One region of the Lactococcus sp. S64 genome, then DNA from elsewhere that is predicted to be linked to it. Evidence: predicted binding sites of a transcription regulator. Region 1 holds the regulator's gene; the other holds the start of a gene.

The links. Region 1 encodes HrcA, which represses chaperone genes, less so after heat shock. Its sites were predicted from a motif close to TTAGCACTCNNNNNNNNNGAGTGCTAA; they were not measured.
Region 2: the regulator HrcA is predicted to act here: its motif matches at 9,035-9,061, upstream of groES (co-chaperone GroES).

What each region holds. Positions count from the first base shown of each region.
Region 1 covers NZ_JACVUQ010000001.1:45,779-61,913, forward strand. The annotation lists gene IAE51_RS00210 (amino acid ABC transporter substrate-binding protein) at 1-89, shown strand, start outside; gene IAE51_RS00215 (amino acid ABC transporter permease) at 357-1,244, shown strand; gene IAE51_RS00220 (amino acid ABC transporter ATP-binding protein) at 1,256-2,008, shown strand; gene IAE51_RS00225 (DUF4059 family protein) at 2,010-2,237, shown strand; gene trxB (thioredoxin-disulfide reductase) at 2,432-3,358, shown strand; gene secG (preprotein translocase subunit SecG) at 3,500-3,748, shown strand; gene rnr (ribonuclease R) at 3,999-6,452, shown strand; gene IAE51_RS00245 (isochorismatase family protein) at 6,471-7,058, shown strand; gene IAE51_RS00250 (endonuclease) at 7,138-8,196, shown strand; gene IAE51_RS00255 (UbiA family prenyltransferase) at 8,222-9,163, opposite strand; gene IAE51_RS00260 (ACT domain-containing protein) at 9,317-9,580, shown strand; gene IAE51_RS00265 (PFL family protein) at 9,697-11,034, shown strand; gene IAE51_RS00270 (hypothetical protein) at 11,134-11,613, shown strand; gene IAE51_RS00275 (histidine phosphatase family protein) at 11,681-12,376, shown strand; gene IAE51_RS00280 (M15 family metallopeptidase) at 12,373-13,119, shown strand; gene IAE51_RS00285 (hypothetical protein) at 13,133-13,537, shown strand; gene hrcA (heat-inducible transcriptional repressor HrcA) at 13,758-14,801, shown strand; gene grpE (nucleotide exchange factor GrpE) at 14,831-15,370, shown strand; gene dnaK (molecular chaperone DnaK) at 15,443-16,135, shown strand, end outside.
Region 2 covers NZ_JACVUQ010000004.1:79,773-95,907, reverse strand. The annotation lists gene IAE51_RS05830 (hypothetical protein) at 2-472, opposite strand; gene tyrS (tyrosine--tRNA ligase) at 595-1,854, opposite strand; gene IAE51_RS05820 (transglycosylase domain-containing protein) at 1,999-4,404, shown strand; gene pepA (glutamyl aminopeptidase) at 4,462-5,529, opposite strand; gene IAE51_RS05810 (hypothetical protein) at 5,632-5,916, shown strand; gene IAE51_RS05805 (thioredoxin family protein) at 5,958-6,275, shown strand; gene ytpR (YtpR family tRNA-binding protein) at 6,361-6,987, shown strand; gene nox (H2O-forming NADH oxidase) at 7,148-8,488, shown strand; gene IAE51_RS05790 (single-stranded DNA-binding protein) at 8,578-8,967, shown strand; gene groES (co-chaperone GroES) at 9,087-9,371, shown strand; gene groL (chaperonin GroEL) at 9,460-11,088, shown strand; gene IAE51_RS05775 (MBL fold metallo-hydrolase) at 11,135-11,947, opposite strand; gene IAE51_RS05770 (cell wall metabolism sensor histidine kinase WalK) at 12,115-13,557, opposite strand; gene yycF (response regulator YycF) at 13,550-14,251, opposite strand; gene tmk (dTMP kinase) at 14,429-15,064, shown strand; gene IAE51_RS05755 (DNA polymerase III subunit delta') at 15,197-16,057, shown strand; gene ricT (stage 0 sporulation family protein) at 16,109-16,135, shown strand, end outside.

The sequences.
Region 1 (16,135 bases):
CAAAAATGCAGGCTGATGGTAGTTTGGCGAAAATTTCCAAGAAATATCTTGGTGGGGATTTCGTGCCAAAAGCAGAAATGTTTAAGTAAATTTTACTGACAAGAAATTTAACCTAAAATCGAAGAGCTGTCAGTAAAATATTTGTCTCTTGACCAATCAAAATTTACTGACAGTTCAGTTCGTAAAAAATAGGAGAAAAAAAGACCAAAATTTTGTATAATAGTAGAAGTGATGGTCAGGTAAAAAATCGAACTTATAAGTAAATGTAAAAATATTAAATAATAAGTTCAATAAATCCGAATAAACTCTGTCACTTTTTTACTGACAGAGTTTTCCCTATTAGAAAAATAAAAAATATGAAAAAAAATAAAAAAATAATTCTTGGGATTGTCTTGCTTTTGGCTTTAATTATCTTGCCAGCTCTTCCCTTTCTCTTAATCAAAGGTCAGTATAATTTTCATGACTTTTGGACCATGTTTTTCACAAAGATTTTTAGTTGGTCAGCATTTGTAGATGCCTTTTTACCAATTATAAAAATGATTCCGTCGTCTCTTGAAATGACAATAATTGCCATGGTCTTTGGGTTACTTTTAGGACTCATTCTTGCTTTGGTTCGTATTAATAAAATTCCAATTTTGAATCAATTGCGTGCTTTGTTTGTTAGTTTCATTCGTGGAACCCCTATTTTGGTACAATTATACCTTTCATATACGGGGATTCCGTTGATTTTAAAAGCAATCAATATGAATTATGGAACGAATTTTAATGTCAATACAATTCCAGCTATGCTTTTTGTCATTGTTGCTTTCGCACTCAATGAAGGAGCTTATAACTCGGAAACAATTCGTGCTGCAATTCAATCCGTTGATAAAGGGCAAATCGAAGCAGCCAAATCACTCGGAATGACAAACTTCCAAGTTTTTATGCGTGTGACTTTACCTGAAGCAGCAACCGTTGCAACGGCTCCTTTAGGAAACGCTCTGATTGGACTTTTGAAATCAACTTCACTTGCCTTCGTTGCAGGTGTGGTAGAAATGACAGCTCGTGCTCAAATTATTGGGGGCTCAACCTTCCGTTTATTTGAAACTTATTTAGCCTTAGCTTTAGTTTACTGGCCAATTTGTATTATTTTTGAACTCTTAATTCGTGGATTAGAGCGTAAATTAGACGTAAGAATGCCAAATGACAAACGTAAAAATCGTGCACAAATTTCATTGAGCAAAAACCCATTTAACCAAGCCTAAGGAGGACGATAATGATTAAAATTACAAATATAAGTAAAACATTTTCGGGTAATCAAGTTCTCAATGACATTAGCTTGGAAATTGAAGAAGGAGATGTTGTTGCACTTATTGGCGCTTCTGGTGCTGGGAAATCAACCTTTCTCCGCGCTTTAAATGATCTTGAAAGACCAGATAGTGGTCAAATTGAAATTGATGACTTAAAGATTGATTATTCGACAATCACAAAGCAAGAAGTACTTGAACTTCGCAGAAAGACTGGAATGGTTTTTCAACAATTTAATCTTTTTGAACGTCGGACTGCCCTTGAAAATGTAATGGAAGGGTTGATTCAGGTTAAAAAATTATCTAAGGCGCAAGCAAAAGAGATTGCCGAAGATGAATTAGATAAGGTTGGTCTAACTGACCGGAAAGATTACTATCCAAAATTTTTATCAGGTGGTCAAAAACAAAGGGTTGGAATCGCTCGTGCTTTAGCGATGCAACCAAAACTTTTACTTTTAGATGAACCGACATCTGCCCTTGACCCTGAATTAGTTGGTGAAGTTCAAGAAGTAATTTTAAATGCAGCTCAAAATAAGCAAACAATGGTTCTTGTCAGTCATGAAATGGACTTTGTTTATAATGTAGCAACAAAAGTGCTTTTTCTTGAACAAGGGAAAATCATTGAAGCGGGAACTCCTCAAGAAGTTTTCTACTCACCAAAAAATCCTCGTACACGAGAGTTTTTATCACGTCATGTCAAGAATTTAGAGGTTAATAACTAAAATGATGATTTTACAGTTTTATTTAAAAGGTCTATTAATTTCAGCTATCTTTGTTTTATTGGTAGGTGGATTATATGCTTTCACTTACCTTGTGCGAAATACGAAAAAACCGTGGACTGAAAGAAGAAACCGAATTTTTGATTTAATTTTAGTTGGTATTTTAACGACGCCTATCCTGAGTTTTGCTGTTTTAGGAGTACTTGTAATACTAAGAATTCGTGGACTTTGATTTCTATTTATGCTTTAAATAAATCTAATTAATGGAAAAATATCGTTTGACAATGTAAAATGGTGCTATAAGATTTTAGATATTAGAAAAAAGAGTTTTTAGAACTAATAAAAAAGGGCTCAAGTTTGCTGAAATGCTAGCTTGAGTTTATGAATTTAAGGGGAGTTCTTTAGCTCTTAGAAAAGGGATTAAAAATGACAGAAAAGAAATATGATGTTGTCATCATTGGTTCAGGCCCTGCGGGAATGACTGCAGCGATGTATACTGCACGTTCTGAAATGAAAACTTTGCTTTTAGAACGTGGTGTTCCTGGTGGTCAAATGAATAACACAGCTGAGATTGAAAATTATCCTGGCTATGAAACAATCATGGGTCCTGAACTTTCAATGAAAATGGCTGAACCATTGGAAGGTTTAGGTGTAGAAAATGCTTATGGTTTTGTGACGGCTATTGAAGACCATGGGGATTACAAAAAAATTATCACAGAAGATGATGAGTTTGTCACTAAATCAATCATTATTGCGACAGGGGCTAATCACCGTAAGCTTGAAATTCCCGGTGAGGAAGAATATGGAGCTCGCGGAGTTTCCTACTGTGCCGTTTGTGATGGTGCTTTCTTTAGAAACCAAGAAATTTTAGTTATTGGTGGTGGTGACTCTGCTGTTGAAGAAGCTCTCTACTTGACTCGTTTTGGTCAATCCGTAACAATTATGCATCGCCGTGATAAATTGCGTGCACAAGAAATTATCCAACAAAGAGCTTTCAAAGAAGAAAAAATCAACTTTATTTGGGATTCTGTTCCTATGGAAATTAAAGGGGATGACAAAAAAGTTCAATCCGTTGTTTATAAAAACGTTAAAACGGGTGAAGTAACTGAAAAAGCTTTTGGTGGAATCTTCATTTATGTGGGACTTGACCCAGTTGCTGAATTTGCTGGTAATCTTGGAATTACTGATGAAGCCGGTTGGATTATTACCGATGACCATATGAGAACAAGTCTACCTGGTATTTTTGCCGTAGGTGATGTTCGTCAAAAAGATTTCCGTCAAATCACTACAGCTATTGGTGATGGAGCGCAAGCAGCTCAAGAAGCTTATAAATTTGTAGCTGAACTTGATTAAAATAAAAAATTACTGACAAAATCGTCAGTAATTTTTTATTAAAGGATTCGGAATGACTTTTAATCGAAAATATGGTAAAATGTAAGTAACGCAATTTTGAAAAAGGAGATTAGGTTTATCGCCTAAGTAATTTATAAGACTATGGAAAAAGTAATTTATGACATTTTGCTTGTTGCAATGCTTGTAGTTTCAGCATTTATTATTGTAGCGATTTTCATGCAACCTTCAAAACAAGATGGAGCAGCAGATGCTTTTTCGGGTGGAACAGGTGAATTGTTTGAACGTCGTAAAGCGCGCGGTTTTGAGGCAGTGATGCAGCGTTTTACAGCAATCATGATTGGCTTATGGCTAGTTATTGGATTTGCTCTTGTTGTTTTATCAACACGTTAAAATTGCGGGCTGAAAACAGTCCGTATTTTATTTTCTTATAAATGTTTTTCTAAGTGCGTCAAATGTTTAATTGTCCAAATTGTCAGTGGTAGAATTGATTCTATCAGTCAAAAATGTCTGATAAAATGATTAATACCACTGATAATCTCTTAAAATATTAGCTAAAAAATCAAGTTAATATTTGAAATAAAAAAAAGAAAGGGGCTTTTTGTCCAATTTTTGTGGTCAAAAAGTTCATTGAGAGAATATAATGAGTATTAGAGAAGTAATCATGGACTATCTTGAGAATAGTTCAAAAAAAGCACTGTCAGTAGAAGAATTGTCAGTTGCGTTACATATGAATAAGGCTAAAGATTACAAAGTATTTGTCAAAACTTTAGCTTCACTAGAAGCCGAGCATTTGCTTAATTTTACTGCAAAAGGTAAAGTTGAACTAGCCGAAAAAGAAGAGGCAAAAGTTGTCATCAGCGGAATTTTCCGGGCCAATGCAGCTGGCTTTGGTTTTGTCAGCATTGATGCTGAAGAACCAGACGTTTTTGTCGCAAGAGGCCAAACGGCTTTCGCCCTTGATGGTGACGAAGTTTTTATTGAAATTGATAAAAATGCCAATGCGCTCAAAGGAACTTCTGCTGAAGGGCATGTTGTCGAAATCATTCGCCATGACGTCCATCAGGTTGTTGGAACTTTTGTAGCTTTGAATGATGATGAAAAAGAGCAAACAGGACTGATTGGTTTTGTTAAATCTCGGAATAAAAAAATCCCTTATCGTGTTTATTTAGGAAATGAAGGATTAATTCCTGAAAATAAAGCGATTGTTCGTGTTGAAATCACTCATTATCCAGATAAGGAATTTCCACAGACAATGCAAGGATTAGTCACTGAAATTATTGGTCAAGCAGATGACCAAGGAATTGACGTTTTGGAAGTTTTGGCTTCAATGGATATTGTTTCTGAATTTCCAAAAGAAGTTTTAGACCAAGCTGAAGCTGTTCCAGAAGAAGTTCCAGAAAATGAAATTGTGGGACGGGTCGATTATCGTAATGAAATCACTTTTACAATTGATGGAGCAGACGCAAAAGACCTTGATGATGCTGTGCATGCTAAACGTTTGGAAAATGGAAACTATGAATTAGGAGTACATATTGCGGATGTTTCACACTACGTCACTGAAAATTCTCCATTAGATAAAGAAGCTTACGAACGTGGAACATCTGTTTATGTGACGGATCGAGTAGTTCCAATGCTACCAGAACGTCTCTCTAATGGAATTTGTTCATTGAATCCTCGAATCAATCGTCTAACACAGTCTTGTGTCATGGAAATTAGTCCTGAAGGTCGAGTGATCAACTATCAAATTTCTCAATCAATTATTAAAACGACAGAAAGAATGACTTATGATGCCGTTAATCAAATGATTGCAGGAGATGAAGCAGCACTTGAAAAATATGCTAAAATTGCAGATTCTGTAAAAATAATGGTTGAACTTCACCATATTTTAGAAGCCATGCGTAAAAGACGCGGGGCCATTGATTTTGATACAGTAGAAGCTAAAATCATTGTCAATGAAAAAGGACTGCCAATTGAAATTAGAAAACGAACACGTGGCATTGCTGAGCGAATGATTGAATCATTCATGCTTGAAGCGAATGAAACAGTTGCGACACATTTTGAAGCGCATGGTCTGCCTTTTATCTATCGGATTCACGAACAACCAAAAGCTGATAGATTGCAACGTTTTATTGATTTTGCGGCAACTTTTGGAATGCAGATTGAAGGAACTTCAAATGGCATTGATCAGAAGGTTTTACAAGCTTTCATGAAGAAAATTAAAGGTCAGCCTGGCGAAATGGTCTTGTCAACTATGTTGTTACGGAGTATGCAGCAAGCGCGTTATTCAGAAAACAATGAGGGTCACTTTGGTTTAGCTGCGGAAAATTATACGCACTTTACTTCACCAATTCGTCGATATCCCGATTTGTTGGTTCATCGATTGATTCGTGAAATTGGTGAGGGAAAAACATCAGCTAATATTTTACAAAAATGGGAAGATAAAATTCCTGAAATTGCAGAACATTCTAGTCATCGTGAACGCCGGGCGGTTGATGCTGAACGTGAAGTTGAAAAAATGAAAAAAGCCGAATTCATGGAAGAACATGTGGGTGAAGAGTTTGAAGGGATTATTGCTTCAGTTACTCGTTTTGGAATGTTTATTGAACTTGAAAATACGATTGAAGGTTTAGTTCATATTTCAACGCTTAAAGGTGATTATTTTAATTATCAAGAACGAATGTTGGCGCTTATTGGCGAACGAAGTGGACTTACCTTTAAAATTGGTCAGCCTATTAAAATAAAAGTTGTCAAAGCTGATAGAATGACTGGGGAGATTGATTTTGAATATCTACCTTCAGAATTAGATTTGATTGATAAAGCAGCGAAAGCGAAGAAAAAACCTGATCATAAAGGTCGCAAAAAATCAAATCAATCTCTTAAGGTTAAATCAGTAGCGCCAAAATCTACTGACAAATCTGCTAATAAATCAAAAAATGGCAAAAGAGCTGACGAGAAATCTGAATTTGATAAAAAGAAAAAGAAATCAGCCAAGAAACCATTTTACAGTAAAGCTGCTAAGGGCAAATTTACTGACAAAAAAGGTAATGGCAAAAAATTTACTGACGGAAGAAAAAAGCCACATAAAAGAGGCTAAAATTTGAGAGAAAAAAATATGACAATTTTGAATTTAGAAAAAACAGCCTTGGTTATTATTGACCTACAAAAAGGAATTGCAGGGCGTGAGGGATTTGCTCCTTATTCTGCCCAAGAGGTTTTAGCTAAAAATAAAGAACTTGTAACAAGTTTAAAAAATACAGGCGCTTTAATTGTTTTTGTTCACGTCAAAAACTACGGTGGCGAAACTTTAAAACCAAAAACTGACAATCCAGCTGTTGCACAAGGACGAATTCCGGCAGATTTTGCTGATTTTGTCATGCCTGAAGCTTATGATAAAGAATATAATAATGTCATTCATGTCGCTAAACATAACTGGGGCGCATTTTACGGCACGGATTTAGATGTCCAATTACGTCGTCGTGGAATTGATGAAATTCTCTTGACTGGAATTGCTACAACGATCGGTTGTGATACTACGGCCCGTGAAGCTTTCCAGCATGGTTATCAAGTTATTGCTATTGAAGATGCAATGACAGATTTTAATGGGCAACTCCATCAAGGAATTGTTGAGGGAATTTTCCCACGCCTTGGACGAGTTCGCTCAACACAAGAAGTTTTAAAAATGATTGAAGAAAGTAAATAAGTTTGGGATAAATATTTTACTGACAGACTGTTTAGGAGTGGCTGTCAGTAAATTTTCCTAGAATTATTTAGTGAATAATATGAAAAATCGCTTAAAGTTAATTGGAAAAATCCTTGTCAGCATTATTTTAGTATTTGCTCTGATTATTGGGTCTTATGTCATCTATGTTTATGCACAATATCATCGCCTTCCTAATGATATGAAGCAGACAATTAAAAATCCTCAAACTCAGCAAGTTGAGCTGGGGCAAACCTATAAAATGATGACTTTTAATATCGGTTATGGGTCTTACCCTCCTTCTTTCAATTTTTTCATGGATGGTGGGGATGATGTGCGAGCTTATAGTAAATCTGCTGTCAAATCTGCAATTCAAGAAGATATCAGACTTATTAATAAAGAGAAGCCAGACTTTGGAAATATTCAAGAAATTGATTGGCAAGGAGATCGCAGCCAACAAGTAAATGAACCTCAAATGGTTCGTGCTGGCCTTCCCGATTATACCAGTGTTCTGACACAGAATTACGATTCAGCCTATCTTTTTTATCCGGTGACCAAGCCAATTGGAAAAGCTAAATCTGGAATTATGACTTATTCTAAATATGAAATTGAAAGTTCAACAAGATATAAGTTGCCTATCGAAACTAATTTTAATAAATTTTTTGATTTAGACCGAGCTTTTTCTGTCAGTATTTTGCCAATTAAGAATTCAGATAAAAAATTCGTCATCTTTAATACACATCTGTCAGCATTTATCACTGACCAAAAAATTCAAAAACAACAATTATTGACTTTATTTGATGAGATGAAAAAGTATGTTTCTAAAGGAGATTATGTCATTTGTGGGGCTGATTATAACCATGCCCTAGCTGGTAAAGCTCATCCAGAATTAACATGGATGAAGGAATTTCCCACGGAAAATTTGACAAAAGGAATGCGAGTGGTCGCACCAACCAATGCCCCAACTGTTCGTTCACTTGATTATGCCTATGATAAGAAAAATCCAAAAAATACATTTGGAATTATTGACGGATTTCTTGTTTCAAATAATATAAAAGACTTAAAAATACAAACCATTGATAATCAGTTCAAATCATCGGACCACCAGCCGGTCGTCATGGATTTCTCTTTGGAAAAGTAAAAAAAGCGCTAAGCGCTTTTTTATTTTACTTAAAAATAATTCCCAGTAACAACGTAAGGGCAAGAGAAGCATTAAATAACATCAGATTGTCAATTTGAAGGTGGAAAGTCTCTGATTTACTTTGTTTGGCTCTAAACTTTTTAATATTAGGAATAACTTTCAGGGCAATGATGCTCATTAATAATGACCAAATTGGTAAAATTCCCAAAGCAATGGCAATTAAAATACAAAGTCCAGCAAATAAATATAGTCCAGTAAATACTTTTAAACTGAGTGGAATCTTTAGATAATAAGGTAAAGTATAACGCTCATTGCGAATGTCCTGTTCTAAATCGCAAATATTATCAGAAAACATAATATTAAAATTTTGAACAAAACACATTAGACCGACTAGAAGGATTGGTAAAAGAATTTTAAAGTCCCAAGTCCATGTCATGAACCAATTCCTGTCAAAATTAATGAAAAAATAGCCTTTATCATAAGAATTAATATAGACAGCAAGGAAAAAACCAAAGAACCCTTCGCAAAGACCCGCTAAAATTTCGCCCAAAGGAAAACGAGAAAAAGCAAAAGGACCATAAGTGTAGAAAATAGCAATTAAGAAACAAAGTCCACCAATTGGTAAAATCGCAAGATTAGTCAAGAAAAGAACAATTAGTCCAACGACTACATCAATCGCTAAAAGTGCCAAACAAATGTTTAAAGCAAGTTTAGGATTAATCGATTTAGCAACGATAATATTCCATTTCTTATACTCAGGATCAAGTGCTTTTTGATAATCCATCAGATTATTCCAAGCCGAAACAAAAAGATTAATGCTTGCTAAACCAATAAAAAATAGAAGCGTAGGCCAAAAATGAAAACTTCCAAAGTACCAAAAGGCAAAAAGACAGCCAGCAATCGGTGATAATAATGCTGCGGGCAAGGTTTGAATACGTGTAAAATTAAAAAAAGTTTTTAAAGTCATGATAAGCTGATTATAGCAAAAACTAGCCAATAAATCATGAATGATTTTGACTGACAGAGCTGTCAGCAAAAGTTTATTTTACTGACAAGAAAATTGACTGAAAATTTAAATAAAAATGTTATAATAGGATAAAAATTTGAATGGAGAAACAAAATGCGCGCAGTTGTAACAGTAGTAGGAGCAGATAAAATTGGGATTGTTGCTGGAGTCACAGCAACATTGGCAGAACTTGAAGCAAATATCATTGAAATTTCACAAACCTTGATGAGTGGAGCTTTTACCATGATGATGGTAGTTGAAACTCAAAATAGTGATTTTTCAGCCTTTCAAGCAGAACTTTCAAGAAAAGGTGAAGCCTTGGGTGTCAATATTCATGTTCAAAATGAAGCAATTTTTAACGCCATGCACAAATTATAATTTACTGACAGAAAAAAATTAGCCAATAAATGACTTTTATTTAAAAGTATTTTTACTGACAGCACGAAAAAAATTTCTGTCAGTAAAATTTTAATCAAAACTAAGGAAATTAAATAATGGATATTCAAAATATCAAAGAAACAATTGCGATGATTGAAGAACAAAATTTCGACATTCGCACAATAACAATGGGAATCAGTCTTCTTGATTGTATCGATGCTGATATTGATAAAGCAGCTGAAAAAATCTATCAAAAAATTGTCAAAAAAGCAGGAAAACTTGTTGAAGTAGGTAACGAGATTGGACATGAACTCGGTATTAAAATTGTTAATAAACGTGTTTCTGTAACACCCATTGCAATTATTGGAGCAGCAACAGCTGCTGATGATTACACACCACTTGCTCTTGCGATGGATCGTGCAGCAAAAGAGATTGGCATTGACTTTATTGGTGGCTATTCTGCTCTTGTGCAAAAAGGCTATCAAAAAGGTGATGAAATTTTGATTAAATCAATGCCTAAAGCACTAGCAGCAACTGAGCGCGTATGTGCTTCGGTAAATGTTGGTTCAACTAAAACAGGTATTAATATGACAGCAGTTCGAGATATGGGTGAAACCATCAAAATCATGTCTAAAGGTGATAAATGGCTCAATGCCAAACTTGTTGTCTTTGCTAATGCCGTTGAAGACAATCCATTTATGGCAGGAGCTTTTCATGGAGTTGGGGAAGCAGATACGATTATCAACGTCGGAGTTTCAGGACCTGGTGTAGTTAAACGTGCTCTTGAAAAAGTCCGCGGAGAATCTTTTGATATTTTAGCCGAAACCATTAAAAAGACAGCTTTTAAAATTACAAGAATTGGTCAACTTGTTGGTCAAATGGCTTCAGAAAGACTTAATGTTGAATTTGGAATAGTTGATTTATCACTTGCACCTACACCAGCAATTGGCGATTCGGTTGCACGCGTTTTGGAAGAAATGGGACTTGAAACTGTTGGGACTCATGGAACAACAGCCGCCCTAGCCATGCTTAATGACGCTGTGAAAAAAGGCGGAGTTATGGCAGCTGAACGTGTTGGTGGACTTTCAGGCGCCTTTATCCCAGTTTCAGAAGATGAAGGAATGATTGCCGCTGTCAATTCTGGGGCATTGAATATTGAAAAATTAGAGGCCATGACTTGTGTTTGTTCAGTTGGCTTGGATATGATTGCAATTCCTGAAGAGACACCGGCATCTACCATTGCAGCAATGATTGCTGACGAAGCCGCCATCGGGGTCATTAATCAAAAAACGACAGCAGTACGGATTATTCCAATGGGCAAAGAAGGCGAACAAATTGAATTTGGTGGACTTTTCGGTGTAGCACCAGTTATGAGAGTAAACAAAGCGTCGTCAGCAGATTTTATTGCTCGTGGCGGTCAAATTCCAGCACCAATTCATTCATTTAAAAACTAAAAATACTTTTAAAATTCAGCTCCTAAATATTTCTAAAAAATGATGAGCGCTTCCAAAAATGATATAATAGAAGAAGTGAAAAAATACGGAGGTTATTTTATGGCTTACAAAGTGAATTTTAAAGATGTAGAAACAGTTGGCTTGGAAACTTCGCCGGTAGCTGATGCTTTAGCAGGTTTACGAGCTAATGAAGCACGTTACTTTTGGAATAAGTATAAATTTGAGTATTTCACATATCCAGCTCATGAAAAAGCCGACGAAGTCGCTTTGTTTGAGAAAATTTTACTTGAAGAACGTAATTTAAAATTTTCAGCAAAAATACTCGAAGTTGCTATCTATGAAAATGATGAACTCTATTGGCCTGAATTCTATTACGAAGATGGTATGGTTTTAAATCTACTCTATGAAAAAGTTGGACAAGCGGGCAAGAAACCAAAACGGGCAGTTGGAATAAAGTTGTCAGTGGGTATGGAAATCCCCAAAGAACTTGAGGGAAAATTCAAATTTGCACGCCAACGTTCAAAACTCGCAGGTGAGATAAGAGGTTCCTACTTTACAATTAAACAGGAATGGCTGTAATTTTCTATATAGATAGAAATATCCTATCGTAATTTTTTTGTTAGAATCATTAAAAAGGGGAGTAGAAATGGTAAATATTTATTTAGTTCGACATGGAAAGACAATGTTTAATACAATTGGTAGAGCGCAAGGTTGGTCTGATACACCTTTAACTGCGGCAGGAGAACAAGGAATTATTGAACTTGGTCTAGGCTTCAAAGAAAAAGGTATTAAATTTGACCGAGCTTATTCATCTGATTCTGGACGTACAATCCAGACAATGGGCTTTATCTTAGCTAATTCTGATAATGAAGGAATTCCATACACTTATGATAAAAGAATCCGTGAGTGGTGTTTTGGTTCATTTGATGGTGGCTATGACGGAGAACTTTTTGATGGCGTTCTACCAAGAATATTTACTGAAACTGGAAATCATCATACCGACGAATTTCCTCCAGATGAAGTAATTGCTAATGCGATTTTTGAAGTTGATACGGCTGGCTGGGCTGAACCATGGGAAAAACTTTCAGGACGTATCATGGACGGTTTTACAGATATTGCCAAGGAATCTGAAGCAAAAGGGGCTAAAAATATTGTTATTGTCAGCCATGGAATGACCATTGGAACTTTTGTAAAACTCGCTCACCCAGAACTCCCTCGTCCACATGGTCTTGATAATGGTTCTGTCACTCATTTAAGTTTTGAGGATGGAAAATTTACCATTGGAAAAGTCGGAGACATGTCTTATCGAGAAATAGGGAGTGAAAAGTTAGCTAAAAAATGAAAAAAAGAATAACATTTAGTTTAATCGTGCTTGTTCTTTTGATCATTGGCGCTTTGGGATTTATTTTATTTACCAATGATAAGTCAAATTCAACAAACGAATCATCTAAAAAAACAAGTATTTCGTCTTCTAAAGAGGCGGCAAAGAAAAAAGATTTACCTGACGCTAAACAATCAGATTGGGATTTAGTATTGGTGAGTCGAAAATCACCTAAAGATGAAATGAACCCAACACTGGCAACCGTAAATGGGATTCAAGTTGATCAAAGGATAGCATCAGCGGTTCAACAATTTTTAGCAGCAGCCCAACAAATATCACCAGCTGAACATTTAATCTCAGGTTATCGGTCAGTCTCATATCAAGAAGGGCTTTATCAATCTTATGTCCAAGCAGAAATGAATGGTCAAGGAACAGTAAATTCTAGTGGAAATCCAATTTCAGAAGAAGAAGCGATAAAAAATGTACAAACTTATTCTCAGCCGCCAAGAAGTTCAGAACATCAAACAGGATTAGCGATTGATATGAGTAATATTGATAGCCTAAATGAGAGTCAATATGCAAAACAAGTTGCAGTAATTGCTCCCAAATATGGATTTGTTCTTCGTTTTCCAGAAGGGAAAAAGGCAGAGACAGGAATTGGTTATGAAGACTGGCATTTTAGATATGTTGGTTTAGAAAATGCTAAATATATGACCGAACACAATCTTACTTTAGAAGAATATCTAAAACTATTACCAGCATAAAGGAAATGAAATCATGCTAAACCGAACCAGACTTCTACTCTATGTTAATGTTGCTCTATTTATTTACAGTGTCTCGGAAATGATTAAAGTTCTCCTTGTTCATAATAATTTCTTTAGTCAATTTTTTAATAACTTATCGACAAATATAAAAACATTAACGACTAAAATTTCGTCAACAATTACGAGTTGGCAAAGTTTAATCTATTTATTGATTTTTGCTTTATTAATCTTTCTATTATTGAAATTTTGGCGTTTTACTTTTATACTTTTAGAAATTATTTCGGCACTTTTGATTATAGATTATGCCATACTTTTCATTCAACATGAAGTAAAGTATGAAAGCCTCTTTGTCATTGCTGTAATGGTAATTACAGTCATGAATATTTGGCAAACATCCAAAGATTCCAATCTTTTATAAATGAAATTAGCACTCTAATAAAAAGAGTGCTAATTTTTATGTCTTTTTGCTTGACAAGGTATAAACAAAGGGTTATAATAAATTTGTTAGCACTTAGAGATGAAGAGTGCTAAAACAGAAAAAGCTTGTAGATACTAAACAGAAGTCAAAGGCTCAAGAAATTTTTGAGCTTGCGAAAGAAGTTTTGCCGAACTTCTTATCTGTGGAGAAAGGAGTAGTCATGATTACAGAACGTCAAAGACAAATTTTAAATTTGATTGTTTCTCTTTATGCCAAAGAGCATACACCAATCGGTTCAAAGTCGCTCCTTGATAGTATTCAAGCTTCTAGCGCTACAATCCGAAACGACATGAAAGTTTTGGAAAAACTAGGCTTGATTCAAAAAGAACACACCTCAAGTGGACGTGTTCCAAGTGTTTCAGGTTATAAGTATTTTGTAGAAAATGTCATCCAGTTAGATGAATTTAGTCAAAATGACTTATTTAAAGTGATGAAAGCTTTTGATGGTGATTTTTATCGCCTATCTGACCTGTTTAAAACAGCAGCTAAAAGTTTATCAGGACTCACTGGTTTGACAAGCTTTGTTCTTAATGCTCCCCAACGTGACCAACAATTAGTTTCATTTGAAATGGTCATGCTGGATAGTCATTCAGTACTTTCAGTTATAACATTAGGGACTGGTGAAGTAAGAACAAATCAATTTATTCTTCCAAAATCGATGACCGAAGCTGATTTAGCAGTCTTTAGTAATCTAGTTAAAGAACGTCTGGTTGGTAAAAAAGTGATTGATATTCACTATACTTTACGAACAGAGATTCCACAGATTGTTCAGCGTTATTTCAAAGTTACGAGTGAAGTTCTCCAACTCTTTGAATCAATTTTTGATGATTTGTTCAAAGAACGGCTGACCGTCGCTGGGCGTAAAAATATCTTTGATTATGCAACTGACAATCTTGCAGAATTATATAAACTCTTTAGCGATGATGAACGGATGCTTCATGAAATTCGCGAAATCACTAATAACGATGAAATGCGTGCCGTTAAATTTGACAATGACGAAAAATACATGAAAAATTTAACGATTATTTCGCAAAAATTTGTTATCCCATATCGCGGTTTTGGTACTCTAACAGTCGTTGGACCTGTAGAAATGGATTATCAAAGGACATTATCAGTTCTTGACTTAGTTGCTAAAGTTTTAACTATGAAGCTGAGTGACTATTATCGTTATCTTGATGGTAACCATTATGAAATTAGCAAATGATAAAAAAGTTATTTAAAAAAGGAGGGCCTATGTCCGAAGAAACTAAAGAAGAAATCAAAAATAAAAAAGTTGATGAAGAAGTGACTGAGGAGTTAACAGAGGAAGCACTTGAGGATATTGTTGAAGAAGAAATCAATGAACTTGATGAAGCACAAAAGTTAGCGACTGAGTGGGAAAATAAATTCCTTCGCGTTTCTGCAGAAATGCAAAACGTACAACGTCGTGGAAATGAAGAACGTTTGCAACTTATCAAATATCGTTCACAAGATTTAGCAAAAAAAATCTTATCTTCACTAGATAATCTTGAACGTGCACTTGCTGTTGAAGGATTAACGGATGATGTTAAAAAAGGCCTTGAAATGGTCCAAGAAAGCTTGATTTCAGCACTTAAAGAAGAAGGCGTTGAAGAAGTTTCTTATGACAGTTTCGACCATAATCTTCACATGGCTGTTCAAACTGTCCCAGCTGATGATGAACATCCAGCTGATAGCATCGTGCAAGTTTTCCAAAAAGGTTACCAACTTCACGAACGTTTACTTCGTCCAGCAATGGTTGTCGTAGCACAGTAAATTAAAAAATAAATTGACCGCAAAGTCTTTAAACTATTCATAAGTAATAAGAAATAAAGGAGATTTAATAATATGTCTAAAATTATCGGTATTGACCTTGGTACAACAAACTCAGCAGTAGCAGTTCTTGAAGGAACTGAATCAAAAATTATTCCAAATCCAGAAGGAAATCGTACAACACCTTCAGTTGTAGCTTTCAAAAATGGTGAAATCATTGTCGGTGACGCTGCAAAACGTCAAGCGGTAACTAACCCAGAAACAATTATTTCTATTAAATCAAAAATGGGAACATCTGAAAAAGTTTCTGCAAATGGTAAAGAATACACACCACAAGAAATTTCAGCAATGATTCTTCAAAACTTGAAAGCTACAGCAGAAGCTTATCTTGGAGAAAAAGTAGAAAAAGCAGTTATTACTGTACCTGCATACTTCAATGACGCTCAACGTCAAGCAACTAAAGATGCTGGTAAAATTGCTGGTCTTGAAGTAGAACGTATCGTTAACGAACCAACAGCAGCAGCTCTTGCTTATGGTCTTGATAAAACAGATAAAGATGAAAAGATTCTTGTATTTGACCTTGGTGGTGGTACATTCGACGTTTCAATTCTTGAACTAGGTGATGGTGTCTTTGATGTTCTTGCAACTGCTGGTAACAACAAACTCGGTGGTGATGATTTTGACCAAAAAATCATTGACTGGATGGTTGCCGAATTCAAGAAAGAAAACGGAATTGACCTTGCCCAAGATAAAATGGCTTTGCAACGT
Region 2 (16,135 bases), on a different contig from region 1:
TTTATTTCAAACGATTAATTGCTTTTTTCTTCAAAGCAATTTTTTCATTGATTTTTGAGCAGTCTTTTTTACCTAAAAGCGCTTTACAACGTTTGAGTTCCAAATCAGTGAGTTGACGTTTTACACGTTCTTTACGAGCAGCATCAAACTCACCATTTTTAATTAATTCAAGTTTTTGTTCAAGAATTAATTTTTTATTTTTAACTGCATCAATATAATATTTAAGCTCAGAAATATCATCGGCACTTGCATTTTTAGCCAACAAATCCCCTAATTTTTCATCAAGGGTAACGAGCTTATCAGTAAGTAGTTCAAGTTTAGCGTTGAGCTTTTCTTCTTTTTCTTCATCCGAAAGGGCCATGAAAGCTTCAAATTTCTTACTATCATCAAGTTTTTCAGATTCTTCAGGACGTTTATTGATGTACATCTCACGCAATTTATTTAACTTATCTTCAAATTTTTTATCTATCATTTTGATCACCTAAAAACATATTCAGTACAGTTATTATAACATATTGTGGCCTAAAAGAAAGAGCAATGCTCAAATTTTTTAATAAAAAAATCTGTCCCATTTAGAACAGAATTTTTGTTTTATTAATAAGTCAAAACGAAGTTTTTCTTTTTCCCACGACGAATGACAGTTAAACGATTTTCAATTTTATCTGAATCTGTAAGAACATAATCAAGTGCTTGAACACGTTCACCATTGATATAAATCGCACCATTTGTAATATCTTCACGAGCTTGTCTTTTTGAAGGAGCTATTCCAGCAGAGATTAAAAGTTCAACTAAAGTTAAATCTTCATCATCAGTAACTTGATGTTGTGGAGCTGCTTTAAGACCAGTTAAGATTGATTTAGCATCTAATTGACGCAAATCTCCGCCGCCAAATAAGATTTCTGATGTTTTAACTGCTTGTTCATAAGCTACTTTTCCGTGAACTAAGCTGACAACTTCACGAGCCAAAACTTTTTGGGCCAAACGCTCATGACGAGCTGCTTCAAATTGTTCTTCAATTTCAGCAATCTCTTCTAATGAAAGGAAGGTGAAAATTTTCAACATTTTTACAGCATCTGCATCATCAACATTAAGCCAAAATTGGTACATTTCATAAGGAGATGTTTTATCAGCATCAAGCCAAATTGCATTTCCTTCTGATTTACCGAATTTTTTACCAGTTGAATCTGTAATTAATGGAATAGTAATAACATGACCTTGCTTGTTCGCTTTACGACGTAAAAGCTCTGTTCCAGCAGTCATATTTCCCCATTGATCAGAACCACCAAGTTGTAAAGTAACATTGTGCAATTGGTTCAATTCGTAGAAATCATAACCTTGCATAATTTGGTAAGCAAATTCTGTATAAGAAATTCCACTTTCCATCCGTGATTTTACAGAGTCTTTAGAAATCATGTAGTTAACGGTGAAATGTTTACCCACATCTCTGAGGAAATCAATAAAAGTCAGATTTTCAAACCAGTTGTAGTTATTGGTCATTTCTGCCTTATTTTCACCATTTTCAAAATCCAGGAAACGCTCAAGCTGACTACGGATTTTTCCAGACCATTTTGTTACAGTGTCTTTTGTTTGAAGTGAACGTTCTGAATCTTTGAAAGAAGGATCACCAATCAAACCAGTTGCACCACCAACAAGCGCATAAGGTTTATGTCCAGCCATTTGTAGACGTTTCATTGTCAAAATTAGTACAAGATTACCTAAATGAAGAGAATCAGCGGTAGGGTCATATCCTACATAATAGGAAACCATGTCCTCCGTCAGCGCTTTAGAAAGCGCAGCTTCGTCCGTTGTTTGGAAAACCAAACCACGTGCTTTAAGTTCGTCAAAAATGTTCATAAAAAAATCCTTTCTATAATGATTGAGCTGTCCACTTTGGATAAAAAGTAAAAAAATTAACAGCACTGTTTTACATTATAACAAATTAATAAAAAAAATTCTGAAAGTGGCGAAAAATTATTTTAAATTTGATATAATAAAGGCATGAAAAAATCCTCAATTGACTCGCAAGAAGAAGCACGTGCGCGTTTAAAAGAAAAAATGGAAAATAAGCGGCGGAAACAAAGTAAGTCTCTGTCCAAAAATCCTAAAGATAATGATGAAAAATCGGGTTGGTCAATCACTTTTAAGGTGGTCCGCGGACTAATTGTAATTTTTGGAATAATTTTTGCTTTAGTGGGTGTCTTTGGTGCGGCGACAGGTGTAGGCTATTTTGCTCGATTGGTTGAGCAAACGAAGACACCAAATAAAACGGAAATGCTTGCAAAAATTAATGATATTCATGGCGTTTCTGTCATTAATTATAGTAATGGTCAAGCAATTTCGGATATCTCTAGTGATTTGGTGCGTGTTACTGTCAAAAGTGACGAGATTTCTCCTAATGTTAAAAATGCTTTAATTGCAACAGAAGATGATAGCTTTAAAACGAATAAGGGCGTGGTTCCTAAGGCAGTTGTTCGTGGAATTCTTGGTTCAGTAGGTGGTGGCACAAGTTCTGGTGGTTCAACCCTTACCCAACAGTTAATTAAACAACAAGTTTTAGGAGATAGTGTTACCTTCCAACGTAAAGCTAGTGAAATTGTCTATGCTCTTAAACTTAATAGCTACTTGAGTAAAGACCAAATTTTGACTGATTATTTAAATGTCTCACCTTTTGGGCGAAACAATAAAGGACAAAATATTGCAGGGATTCAAGAAGCTGCTCTTGGTATATTTGGAAAATCTGCGAAGGATTTAACAATACCTGAGGCTGCTTTTATTGCTGGGTTGCCACAAAGCCCTATCGTGTATTCTCCTTATGCGGCTGATGGTTCTCTAAAGTCAAAAGAAAACATGAGTTATGGTCTTGAACGTCAAAAAGAAGTCTTGTTTTATCTTTATCGTGGGGGCTATATTTCAGAAGCTGATTACAAGAAATACAAAGCTTATGATATTTCAACAGAATTTTTACAACCAGGAGTAGCTCAATCACAAGAACATGGTTATTTATATAATGTTGTTTATAATGAAGCAATTACTGATATCTATAATTATTTGATTAAGCGAGACAAAGTTTCGGCAACTGATTTAGGAAATGATAGTACTAAACAACGTTATCGAGAATTAGCTGAACAGTCATTGCAAAACGGTGGTTATACAGTAACTACAACTATCAATCAACAAGTATATGATGCAATGCAAAATGCCGTAACTAATTACAGTGGTTTGATGCAAGACGGTACGGGTCTTATTCAAACTGGTAATGTCTTAATGGATAATAAAACAGGGGCTGTTTATGGCTTTATTGGTGGATTAGACTTCTCACAAAGCCAAGTAAACCATGCCTTTGATACTAAACGTTCACCTGGTTCTTCAATCAAACCAATACTAGCTTATGGACCGGCAATTGACATGGGCTTGATGGGTTCTGCAAGTGTTCTATCTAACTATCCCGCAAAATATTCGAGTGGGCAAGACATCGAACACGTCGGCAATAAGGGAACGGAGATGATGCCATTTTCAGAAGCCTTGAATGTTTCTTATAATATTCCTGCTTATTGGACCTACCAAACGATTTTGAATAAAGGAAAATCTGTTGAACCTTACATGACGAAGATGGGATATGATGTTGCAGATTATTCTGTAGAGTCACTTCCTCTTGGAGGAGGAATTGATCCAACGGTGGTTCAACATACGAATGGTTATCAAACTTTAGCCAATGGTGGAAAATATGAACCATGGTATATTGTTGATAGTATCAAAGATGATACAGGAAATGTAATTTATCAACATCAAACTACTGGGGGGACTCAAGTATATTCTGAAGCAACATCTACCATTATGGAATATATGCTTCAAGATGCTATCAAATCTCAAAAAACAAGTAAGTTTTATGGTGAGTTACAAAGCCTTAATTCTTCTCTTGCAACTAATGTTCAATGGGCTGGTAAAACAGGAACAACTGATAATTATACAGACGTTTGGATGATGCTTTCGACACCTTCAGTGACACTTGGTAGTTGGGCTGGTCACGATGACAATTCTGCAATGTCTCAGAATTCAGGTTTTATTAATAACGCAAAATTTACAGCTAATTTGGTGAATGCAATTAATGCTGCCGATCCAAATATTTTCGGACCTGGTCAAAAATTTACTGACCCTAATAGTGATCCAAATGTGACTAAGAGTAAAGTATTAGTTTCTACGGGTGAAAAACCAGGAAAAGTTAATGTTAAATTATCAAATGGTAAGACACAAGAGGTTAATCTCGGTGGAGACACTACGACAAGCTTCTGGGCTACAAAGTCTGGTGCCCCTACAACCACATATGATTTTTCTATTGGTGGTTCGGCAAGTGATATAGCTGCTGGTTGGAAAAAGATATTGCCTAATTATAACTTTGGTCAATAAAATACAAAAAATCACTAGGATAGGTTTCCTAGTGATTTTTTCTTTTGTTTTTTAAATTTAATAGTTTTTAATTTCAGCTACTTTTTCAGTACTAAGTGATGTTACGATATTTCTCAAGAAAGTTTGTGCTTGATTGAAATCATCAATATTGAAAATTGTTTGATGACTGTGAATATAACGAGCAACAACACCAATCGTTGTTGAAGGGACTCCATTATTAGCTAAGTGGGCAGCACCTGCATCAGTTCCACCTTTAGCCATATAAACTTGGGTTTTAACTTTAGCCTTATCAGCAGTTTCAAGCAAGAAATTTTTCATTCCAGGGAGCATAATATGACCTGGGTCAAAGAAACGAAGCGTTGTTCCTTCTCCAAGACGACCGTTGTCATCACCAAACGTATCGCTAGCAGGTGAACAATCAACAGCAAAGAACAAATCAGGCTTGAACATAGTTGTAGAAACTTTGGCTCCACGAAGGCCAACTTCTTCTTGAACATTGGCTCCGATAATCAATGTAGCAGGTAATTCTTTGTCAGCTAAAAATTCAAGAAGTTCAAGAATCATTAAACAACCATAACGATTGTCCCAAGCTTTAGAAATAATATTTTTACCATTAGCAGAGAGAATTGTTTCAGTTTCTGGAATGATTACATCACCTTGAGCGATTCCAAATTCTGCAGCTTCTGCAGCATTTTCAAAAGCTCCATCAAAGACAATATCAGAAATGGCAGGAATTTGAGGAGTAACACCAGTTCCACGAAGAAGATGTGGAGGAAGCCCACCAGTTACGACAGGAATTTTTTTACCTGTACGTGTGAATAATGTAAAACGTTGTCCAGAGACAACTAAAGGATTCCAACCCCCAAGTGGAACGACCCGGAATGTTCCGTCAGCCTTGATTGAGCTGACCATAAAGCCAACTTCATCCATGTGGGCTGCAATCATAATACGTGGGGCATTTGCTACTTTTGAAGTTTTAGTGACAAATATACCACCAAGACCATCAAATTCTGGTTGATAACCAAGAGCAATCATGCGTGTTTTTAAATAGTCACGAACAGGTCCCTCAAAACCAGAAGTCGCTTGAATTTCTGTCAGTGCTTTTACTTTGTCGAATAGTTCCATTTTTCTCCTCCGGAATACTGAAAAATTTACTGACAGATTTGTCAGCAAAAATTTTGATGATTTACACTATAATTATACCAAGAAATATGTTAAAATTTCCATATGAAAAAAATACTAAAGTTTGGTTTGGGAATTATTGCGGGTGCAACAGTTGCTCACGTTGCTTATCATGGCTATAAAACTATGGAAGAAGAAGTGATTCATGAACTTACTGACAGAGCTCGGCAACATTTTTCAACAAGAAAAATAGACGCTTTTTGGATTTTTGAGGAGCCAACTACGGGTGCTCTTTTTGAGGGAGGACTTGTCAGTGAAAATAAGGCAATCACTTTTGAAATCAATGCTAAAACTTTAGAAGTCTTTGAAAAAAATGAAGAAATTCTGTAAGAAAGCTTAGTATTCATTTAGAAATAAAAGGAGAATGTAGAATGATTATTCCAGAAAATATTGAAAATTTAGCCGAACTTGTAAAAGGACCGGAAAAGACAGTCTTCTTTTTCACGGCTGGTTGGTGCGGAGATTGTAATTTTATTAAGCCAAAAATGCCAGAAATTGAAGTAGAAAATCCAGACTTTAAATTTGTTGAAGTAGACCGTGATGAATATATGGATCTTGCGATTGAATGGGGAATTATGGGAATTCCAAGTTTTGTCGTGATTGAGGATGGCAAAGAAAAAGCTCGTCTAGTAAATAAATTACGTAAAACAAAAGAAGAAGTCAATACTTTCTTAGCGAGTGCGAAATAGTATCATCGCAGGACAAGCGTTGATATATTAAGGATTATATTCTATAATAATCAAAGTTAAGAAATTAAAAGGGAAAAATAAGAAAATGATTGCAACATACAACACAAATGTCGGTGACGTTTTAATGCTTATCACTGCAAATGATAAGGGAGAAAAAGTAAACTTCGAACGTAAGGGAAAAGTAGCTCGTGTTTTTATTGAAGAAACTGGAGCGACGGTTGCTTGGAATATTTTTGAAGCGAAATCTCTATTGGCTAATTTGTCAGGAAATGGTCAAGTCGTCTTATCATCTGATGATATTGAAACGTTGAACAAAGAGCTTGGTAAATCAGGATTTAGCGATGTTCTTGTTCACGATGCACAACCCAAATTTGTTGTCGCTGAAATTGTTGAAATGGAAGATCATCCAGATTCAGACCATTTACATATCTGTAAAGTTAATGTTGGTTTTGCCGATCCAGTACAAATTGTTTGTGGTGCTCCAAACGCAGCTCTTGGCTTAAAAACAGTTGCTGCTTTACCTGGTGCTATGATGCCTAACGGCTCATTGATTTTCCCAGGAGCCCTTCGTGGTGTTCAATCTTACGGAATGCTTTGTTCAGCTCGTGAACTTGAATTACCAAATGCTCCTGAGGTTCGTGAAATCATTGAATTATCATCAGATTTATCCGCTGGTAAAGCTTTTGATTCAGAAACAATGTGGCAAGCATAATAATAAAACTGTCAAAATAGTTTATTTTGGCAGTTTTTATCTAAAAAAAATAAAATAAATTTTTCACAAAGTTCACAAGCGCTTACAAAAGAAAATAGAAGGACTTATGCTAAACTGAATAATGTAAAAAGAATTTTACATTTAAAGGAGAATTATTAGCATGAAAATCGTAGTTATCGGTACGAACCACGCAGGCATTGCTACAGCAAATACATTAATTGATCAATATCCAGGCCATGAGATTGTTATGATTGACCGTAACAGTAATATGAGTTACTTGGGGTGTGGGACAGCTATTTGGGTCGGAAGACAAATTGAAAAACCAGATGAGCTGTTTTATGCCAAAGCAGAAGATTTTGAAAAAAAGGGAGTAAAGATATTAACAGAAACAGAAGTTTCAGAAATTGACTTTACTAATAAAATGATTTATGCCAAGTCAAAAACTGGAGAAAAGATTACAGAAAGTTATGATAAACTCGTTCTGGCAACAGGTTCACGTCCAATTATTCCTAACTTGCCAGGAAAAGATCTTAAAGGCATTCATTTTTTAAAACTTTTTCAAGAAGGGCAAGCCATTGACGAAGAGTTTGCTAAGAATGATGTGAAACGGATTGCTGTGATTGGTGCTGGTTATATTGGGACAGAAATTGCTGAAGCTGCCAAACGTCGTGGAAAAGAAGTTCTACTTTTTGATGCAGAAAGTACTTCACTTGCTTCATATTATGATGAAGAGTTTGCTAAAGGAATGGATGAAAATCTTGCCCAACATGGAATTGAACTCCATTTTGGGGAATTGGCTCAAGAGTTTAAGGCAAATGAAAAAGGTCATGTATCACAGATTGTAACTAATAAATCAACTTATGATGTTGACCTCGTTATTAATTGTATTGGATTTACAGCCAATAGTGCATTGGCTGGTGAACATTTAGAAACCTTTAAAAATGGAGCAATCAAAGTGGATAAACATCAACAAAGTAGTGACCCAGATGTTTATGCTGTAGGAGATGTTGCCACAATCTATTCTAACGCTTTACAAGACTTCACCTACATTGCCCTTGCCTCAAACGCTGTTCGCTCAGGGATTGTTGCTGGTCATAATATTGGAGGAAAATCAATAGAGTCTGTTGGTGTACAAGGTTCTAATGGAATCTCTATTTTTGGTTACAATATGACTTCTACGGGCTTGTCGGTTAAAGCTGCTAAAAAAATCGGCCTAGAAGTTTCATTTAGTGATTTTGAAGATAAGCAAAAAGCATGGTTCCTTCATGAAAATAATGATAGTGTGAAAATTCGTATCGTTTATGAAACAAAAAGTCGCAGAATTATTGGTGCTCAACTTGCTAGCAAGAGTGAAATAATTGCAGGAAATATTAATATGTTTAGTTTAGCTATTCAAGAAAAGAAAACGATTGATGAATTAGCCTTACTTGATTTATTCTTCTTACCACACTTCAATAGTCCATATAATTACATGACTGTTGCAGCTTTAAATGCAAAATAAACCATAAAAATCTATCAATTGATAGATTTTTTATTTTTTTTGTGACAAATGTCCTAACTTTACGTATAAAAAGTTAGGAGGATTTTATTATGAATAAAACCATGTTAATTGGACGCTTAACCAGTGCGCCAGAAATTTCAAAAACAACAAATGATAAATCATATGTCCGTGTGACCTTAGCAGTCAATCGCCGTTTCAAAAATGAAAAAGGAGAACGAGAGGCAGATTTTATTTCAATTATTATTTGGGGAAAATCTGCAGAAACTTTAGTTTCTTACGCAAAAAAAGGAAGTCTTATTTCAATTGAAGGAGAAATTAGAACTAGAAATTATACGGATAAGCAAAATCAAAAACATTATGTCACAGAAATCTTAGGACTGAGTTATGATTTACTTGAAAGTAGGGCAACAATCGCTTTACGAGAAAGCGCTATAAAGACTGAAGAAACCTTACTTGATGCGGAAGAACTCCCTTTCTAATTTATTTCATAAAATCTAAATGTTTTCTCTTGACTAAATCTGACCATTGAGATAAAATAAGAATATGTTAGCACTCGTTTAATAAGAGTGCTAAAAAATAAAAAATGGAGGAAAATATAATGTTGAAACCTTTAGAGAATCGCGTAGTTTTACGTGTAAAAGAAGAAGAGGAAAAATCAATGGGTGGAATTGTGTTAACAAGCGCTTCCCAAGAAAAACCTCAAACAGCTGAAGTTGTTGCCGTCGGTGAAGGGAAAACAAATCATCATGGAACACTGATTTCTCCACTCGTAAAAGTAGGGGACACAGTAATTTTTGAAAAATTTGCTGGAACGACCGTAAAAATGGATGGTGAAGAATTCTTGATTCTCAAAGATTCAGACCTTCTTGCAATTGTAGAGTAAAATTATAAAAGCAATCATTTTTTTTGGTTGTCTTTTGTCTATCTTAAAATCTATAAAATTAAAAATATATTCTTAAAAAGGAGCTAAAATGTCAAAAGATATTAAATTTTCAAGTGATGCTAGAACAGCGATGATGCGTGGGATTGATATTCTTGCTGATACAGTAAAAACAACCCTTGGACCAAAAGGTCGCAATGTTGTTCTTGAAAAATCATATGGATCACCTTTAATTACAAACGATGGTGTAACGATTGCCAAAGAGATTGAACTTGAAGATCATTTTGAAAATATGGGAGCTAAACTTGTTTCAGAAGTTGCTTCAAAAACAAATGATATCGCAGGTGACGGTACAACAACAGCGACAGTTTTGACACAAGCTATCGTTCGTGAAGGTTTAAAAAATGTTACCGCAGGTGCAAATCCAGTTGGTATTCGCCGAGGAATTGAACTTGCTGCTGAAACAGCTGTTGCGTCAATTAAAGAGATGGCAATTCCTGTCCACGATAAATCAGCAATTGCGCAAGTAGCTACCGTTTCATCACGTAGTGAAAAAGTGGGTGAGTATATTTCTGATGCAATGGAACGTGTAGGTTCTGACGGAGTTATCACCATTGAAGAATCAAAAGGGATGCAAACTGAACTCGATGTTGTTGAAGGAATGCAATTTGACCGTGGATATTTGAGTCAATATATGGTTTCTAATACAGAAAAAATGGTTGCTGAATTAGATAATCCTTATATTCTTATTACCGACAAAAAAATCTCAAACATTCAAGAAATTTTACCGCTCCTTGAACAAATCTTGAAAACAAATCGTCCACTTCTTATTGTAGCTGATGATGTTGATGGAGAAGCATTGCCAACGCTTGTTCTTAATAAGATTAAAGGTGTCTTTAATGTTGTAGCTGTAAAAGCACCAGGATTTGGTGATCGTCGTAAAGCTCAATTGGAAGATTTGGCTATCTTGACAGGTGGTACAGTAATTACTGAAGAACTTGGTCTTGATCTTAAAGATGCTACTCTTGAAGCTTTAGGACAAGCAGCTAAAGCAACTGTGGATAAAGACCACACAACAATTGTTGAAGGTGCTGGTTCTGCTGATGCTATTTCTGATCGTGTAGCTATTATTAAAGCGCAAATTGAAAAAACAACTTCTGATTTTGACCGTGAAAAATTACAAGAACGTCTTGCAAAATTAGCTGGTGGTGTTGCAGTTGTTAAAGTTGGTGCTGCAACTGAAACAGAGCTCAAAGCAATGAAACTCTTGATTGAAGATGCACTTAATGCAACACGTGCAGCCGTTGAGGAAGGTATTGTTTCTGGTGGTGGTACAGCACTTGTTAATGCTATTGCTGCTTTGGATAAACTTTCAGAAGAAGGAGATATTCAAACAGGTATTAACATTGTTCGCCGTGCTCTTGAAGAACCAGTTCGTCAAATTGCTGCCAATGCAGGATATGAAGGTTCAGTTATCATTGATAAACTTCGTTCAGAAGAAGTAGGTACAGGATTCAATGCTGCAACTGGTCTATGGGTTAATATGATTGAAGAAGGAATTGTTGACCCCGCAAAAGTAACTCGTTCAGCTTTGCAAAACGCGGCTTCTGTTGCTGGTTTAATTTTGACTACTGAAGCAGTAGTTGCTAATAAGCCAGAACCAGCTGCTCCAGCTATGCCTCCAATGGACCCTAGCATGGGAATGGGTGGTATGATGTAATAAAAAAAGAACCCTTAGGGTTCTTTTTTTATTTGCTGTTGAGTAACTAAATATCGTAAAGTTGACTAGCATGTTCGTGACTAGTATCAAGGATCTTCAGGTCCTTTTTGGTATCGACATCATGTTGCTGTAAGTAACCATCCATAGTAAGATGAGCAAGTTCTTTGATATTATTATTTAAACTCAAGTGCCCTAGAAAGATTCGTTTTGTCTTATTACCATGAATACTAAAAGCAGCCTCAGCGCCGTCCTCATTAGATAAGTGGCCCTGGTCACTTAGGATACGTTGCTTTGTCCGCCAAGGATAAGCTCCCATGCGGAGTATCTCAATGTCATGGTTTGATTCCATAAGATAAGCATCTGCATTTTCAATGGTTCCACGCATTCTATCGGATACATAACCTGTATCAGTTAGCATAACAAAACTCTTGTTATCTTTCATGAAACGATAAAACTGTGGTGCGATGGCATCGTGACTCACGCCGAAAGATTCAATATCAATATCACCAAAAGTCATTGTTTTTCCCATTTCAAACAGATGTTTTTGTTCAACAGGGATTTTTCCTAAAGCATTTTTACTATCTAGTTCAGACCAAGTATCTTCATTTGCGTAAAGGTCAATACCATATTTTCTTGCCAAAACACCAATCCCTTTGATATGGTCACTATGTTCATGGGTAATTAATAAAGCATCAATATCATGAATGTCACGGTCAATTTCTGATAGTAAACTTTCTATTTTTTTTCCAGATAGTCCGGCATCAACAAGAATTTTTTTCTTTGGGGTTTCTAAGTAAAAAGAATTTCCTGTTGAACCAGAGGCTAAAATGGAATATTTAAAGCCATTTTGTTCAGTCATACAGTCTATTGTAGCAGAAAAATAGTGGGATTGCCATGAGCTTTTATATTTTATTTGAAAATAAATTTATCAGGTAATTCATTAGCTTAAGAGAGTTTTTTGTGTTAAAAGTCTAGGTTTATTCAAAAAATGAGTCCACAAATATGTATGGACTCTTTTTAGGGAAATTATTCATTATCCTCAAATTCAAACTCATCAGTACCATCATCCCAGTCATCTGCGGCTTCTAAAGAATATGGAAGAGTGAAACTAAAGGTCGTTCCTTTTCCTTCTCCTTCGGAGCTTGCAAAAATTGTTCCGCCATGTATTTTAACAATATCATGGACAATGGAAAGGCCTAAACCTGTCCCCCCAACTTTTGAATTTCTTGAAGCATTATCAACTCGGTAGAAACGGTCAAAAATCTTAAGTAAATCAGATTTTGGAATTCCCATTCCTTGGTCACTGATGGAGATTAGAACGTCACTTTCACGTTTTTCAACGGAAATTGTAATAGTTCCACCTTTAGGTGAATACTTAATTGCATTTCCGATGATATTGTCAATGACTTGAGCAATTTTATCGGTATCAATTTCGACCCAGATGGGCTGTTCAGAGTATTTTCTGACTAGAGTGAAATTAGAAGAGATTAAATCGTTTGATTCGGTTTCTAAAATTTGGTCTAAACGGTTAATTTGATAGTCTAAGAAGGCAATTAAATTAATCATTTCTTTATTAAGAACGATTCGGTCTTGATCCATTCTTGATAAAGTCAAAAGGTCGGAAATCATTCGAATCATCCGATTAGTTTCAGTAAGTGAAACATTAATAAAGGATGAAGCTGTTTCTTTATCCTCAATGGCTCCGTCTTCTAGTGCTTCCAAGTAGGCTTTTACTGAGGTGAGCGGAGTTCGGAGTTCATGAGAAACATTGGAAACAAAGAGACGGCGCTCTCGTTCGGCCTTGTCTTGTTCAGTCATATCATGTAAGACGGCAATAATTCCTGAGATGAAACCAGATTCACGACGAAAGAGGGCAAATTTAATGTGGAGCGAAATGGATTCATTCCCAGAATCATGTGTCTCAATAGTTATTTCAGGTTCTTTTTCTAATAAATCATAAAAATTATATTGGTCAGTAATTTTTAAAACTTCAACAATATTTTTTTGCATCAAGAGATCATTATCTGTATTCAAATAGTGCAAAGCTGATTTATTGGCCATAATAATATTTCCACGACGATCGGTGGCAATGACGCCATCAACCATATATGCGAGAATACTATCTAATTGATTACGCTGATTTTCAAGATTGTTCTGCGTGCGAACAATATCTTCACCAAGTTTTAAAATTTCATCATATAATTCATTGATTTCACTCGTCCCTTTTGGGATTTTATCGCGATTTAAATAGCCATTTTTTATGTTATTCATCTGTTTAGAAACATTCACAATCATGCGATGTTGCTGATTGAGAAAGACTAAAACAAAGACGAGTGAAAATAAGTAATAACCAATAAAAGTACTTAAATGAGCAAAATTGTAATCAAAACTGCTCATAAAAAGGATGACAAAAAGAAGTAGGTGTGCAACTACTCCTTTAAAAATCATTGAATTAAAAAATTTAATCATGTGGGTTGCTCATGTAGTAGCCAACCCCGCGGCGTGTTGAAACGTATTGTGGACGGCTTGGAGTATCTTCAACTTTTTCACGTAAACGACGAACAGTAACGTCAACTGTACGAACATCTCCAAAGTAGTCATAACCCCAAACGGTTTCCAAAAGGTTTTCACGAGTGATCACTTCGCCAAGGTGTTGAGCAAGGTAGTAAAGCAATTCAAACTCACGGTGTGTAAGGTCGAGTTGTTTATCATTTTTATAAGCCGCATAGTGTGCTGGATTGATACGGAGGTTTCCGATAATCAATTCTTTCTTGACATTGTCAGTAGATTCAGCAGGCGCGACATTGATACGACGCAAGTTTGCTTTAATACGAGCTAATAGTTCACGGTTTGAGAATGGTTTTGTGACATAATCATCAGCACCAAGTTCAAGACCAATTACTTTGTCAAATTCACTATCTTTAGCTGACACCATAATAATTGGAGTGTCAGAAGTTTTACGGATTTCACGTGCAACATCAAGACCATCAAGTTTAGGTAACATCAAATCAAGCAGAATAAGGTCAGGTTGTACTTCTTTAAATGCTTCAAGAGCTTCTTCACCATCAAAAGCTGTAAAGACTTCAAAACCTTCTTTGGTTAAATTAAATTTTACGATATCTGAGATTGGTTTTTCATCATCAACAACAAGAATTTTTTTCATAGTTGTCCTTTCAAGTGGAAAATTTTTTATTGAATGTTACTCGTATTTATTTGAATTAACAAATCAAGTAAGCTGTTTCAGTTATATTATACAATTTTTAGTAAAATTACGCAAAAAGAGACCCTATTATTTTTAGAAAAAAGATAAAATATTTGTTTTTTTGGTATAATAGAGGCTATGAATGGAATTCTAATTTCCCTTGAGGGACCCGATGGAGCAGGAAAAACAACGGTTTTAAAAGAAATTTTACCTGAAATCCAAAAAATGAAGCGCGAAATTGTCCCAACTCGTGAACCAGGCGGTGTTCGAGTGGCGGAAGAAATTCGCCAAATTATTCTTGATCCAAAGAATACAGAGATTGATTCTAAAACCGAGTTAATGCTTTTTGCGGCGGCGCGTCGTTTACATATGCAAGAAAAAATGTTGCCAGCTTTACAAGCGGGTAAAGTTGTCATTGTTGACCGATTTATTGATTCATCTGTCGCCTATCAGGGGTATGGCCGTGATTTGGGTGTCGAAGTTGTTGATTGGCTTAACTATTTTGCAACAGATGGGTTGAAGCCTGATTTGACGCTTTATTTTGATGTTGATACGGATGTTGCCCTTGAGCGAATTATGAAAAATCGAGCTGATGAGGTAAATCGTTTAGATTTGGAAAGAGCTGAGATGCATCGTAAAGTTCGTGAAGGTTATTTGGAGATTGTTGTAAAAGAACCTGAGCGTTTTGTAAAAATAGATGCAAGTCAACCTTTAGAAAAAGTGGTAGCTGATACACTTTCCGTCCTCAAAAAAAGATTTGTCAGTGAATTTTAAAGACAATTTAATCTGTCAGCAAAATTAAGAATGCTAAAAAATACTTACATTTTTCAAAAAATGAGGATGTTAAATAGTTTTTTTAATTTTGTTATTTAGACTAGATTTGGTAAATATTTAGAAAGGTTTCTTGTGGAAATAAAAGATATTCAGCCTCAACTTTATAAGCAGTTCTCAACGATTTTGCAACATGGAAAATTAAGTCATGCTTATTTATTTTCAGGGGGATTTGGTTCTTTTGAATTAGCAATCTGGCTGAGCCAAGCCTTATTTTGTGAGAATCCTGAAAATGCTTTGCCTTGTGGTCATTGTCGTTCCTGTCGTCTTGTTGCCCAACAAGAATTTACCGACTTACATATCGTTGAACCTGATGGACAAACGATTAAAACAGCACAAATTCGGGAGCTGACACAGGTTTTCAATGAATCTGGTTATGAGGGAAATCAACAGGTGCTTTTAATTAAGGAAGCTGAAAAAATGCATCCTAATGCAGCAAATGCTCTATTGAAATCAATTGAAGAACCAGAAACAGAAATTGTTGTTTTTTTACTGACAGACAATGAAAATATGATTTTACAAACAATAAAATCACGGACACAAATTATTAATTTTCCAAAAAATGTTCAATACTTACAAGATTTTTTGGAAAAGAATGGTATTTTAAAAACACAAGCAGAACTTCTTGCGGAAATCTGTAATTCGACTGACAAAGCATTAGAATTAGCTCAGCAGAGCTGGTTTAACGAAGGGCTCCAAAGACTTCAACAATTTGTAAAACTTCTAAAAACATCTGCTGACGAGGCGTTCTTGTATTTGAAAGAATTAGTCGAAATTTTTGATGACAAAGAAAAACAAAATCAAGCGTTTGAACTTTTATTACAACTTTTTAATCAAGAAAGAATGAGTCAGGAACTTTTAAAAACATTTCAGGCAATAAAAATGTGGAAAAGCAATGTCCGATTTGAGTCAAGTTTAACTTTTCTTGTTTTATGAAACTTGTCAAACTTATCCTTTGATTGAAAAATCTTATATCAGGAGAATATTATGATTTATGAAATAAAATTTGCACAT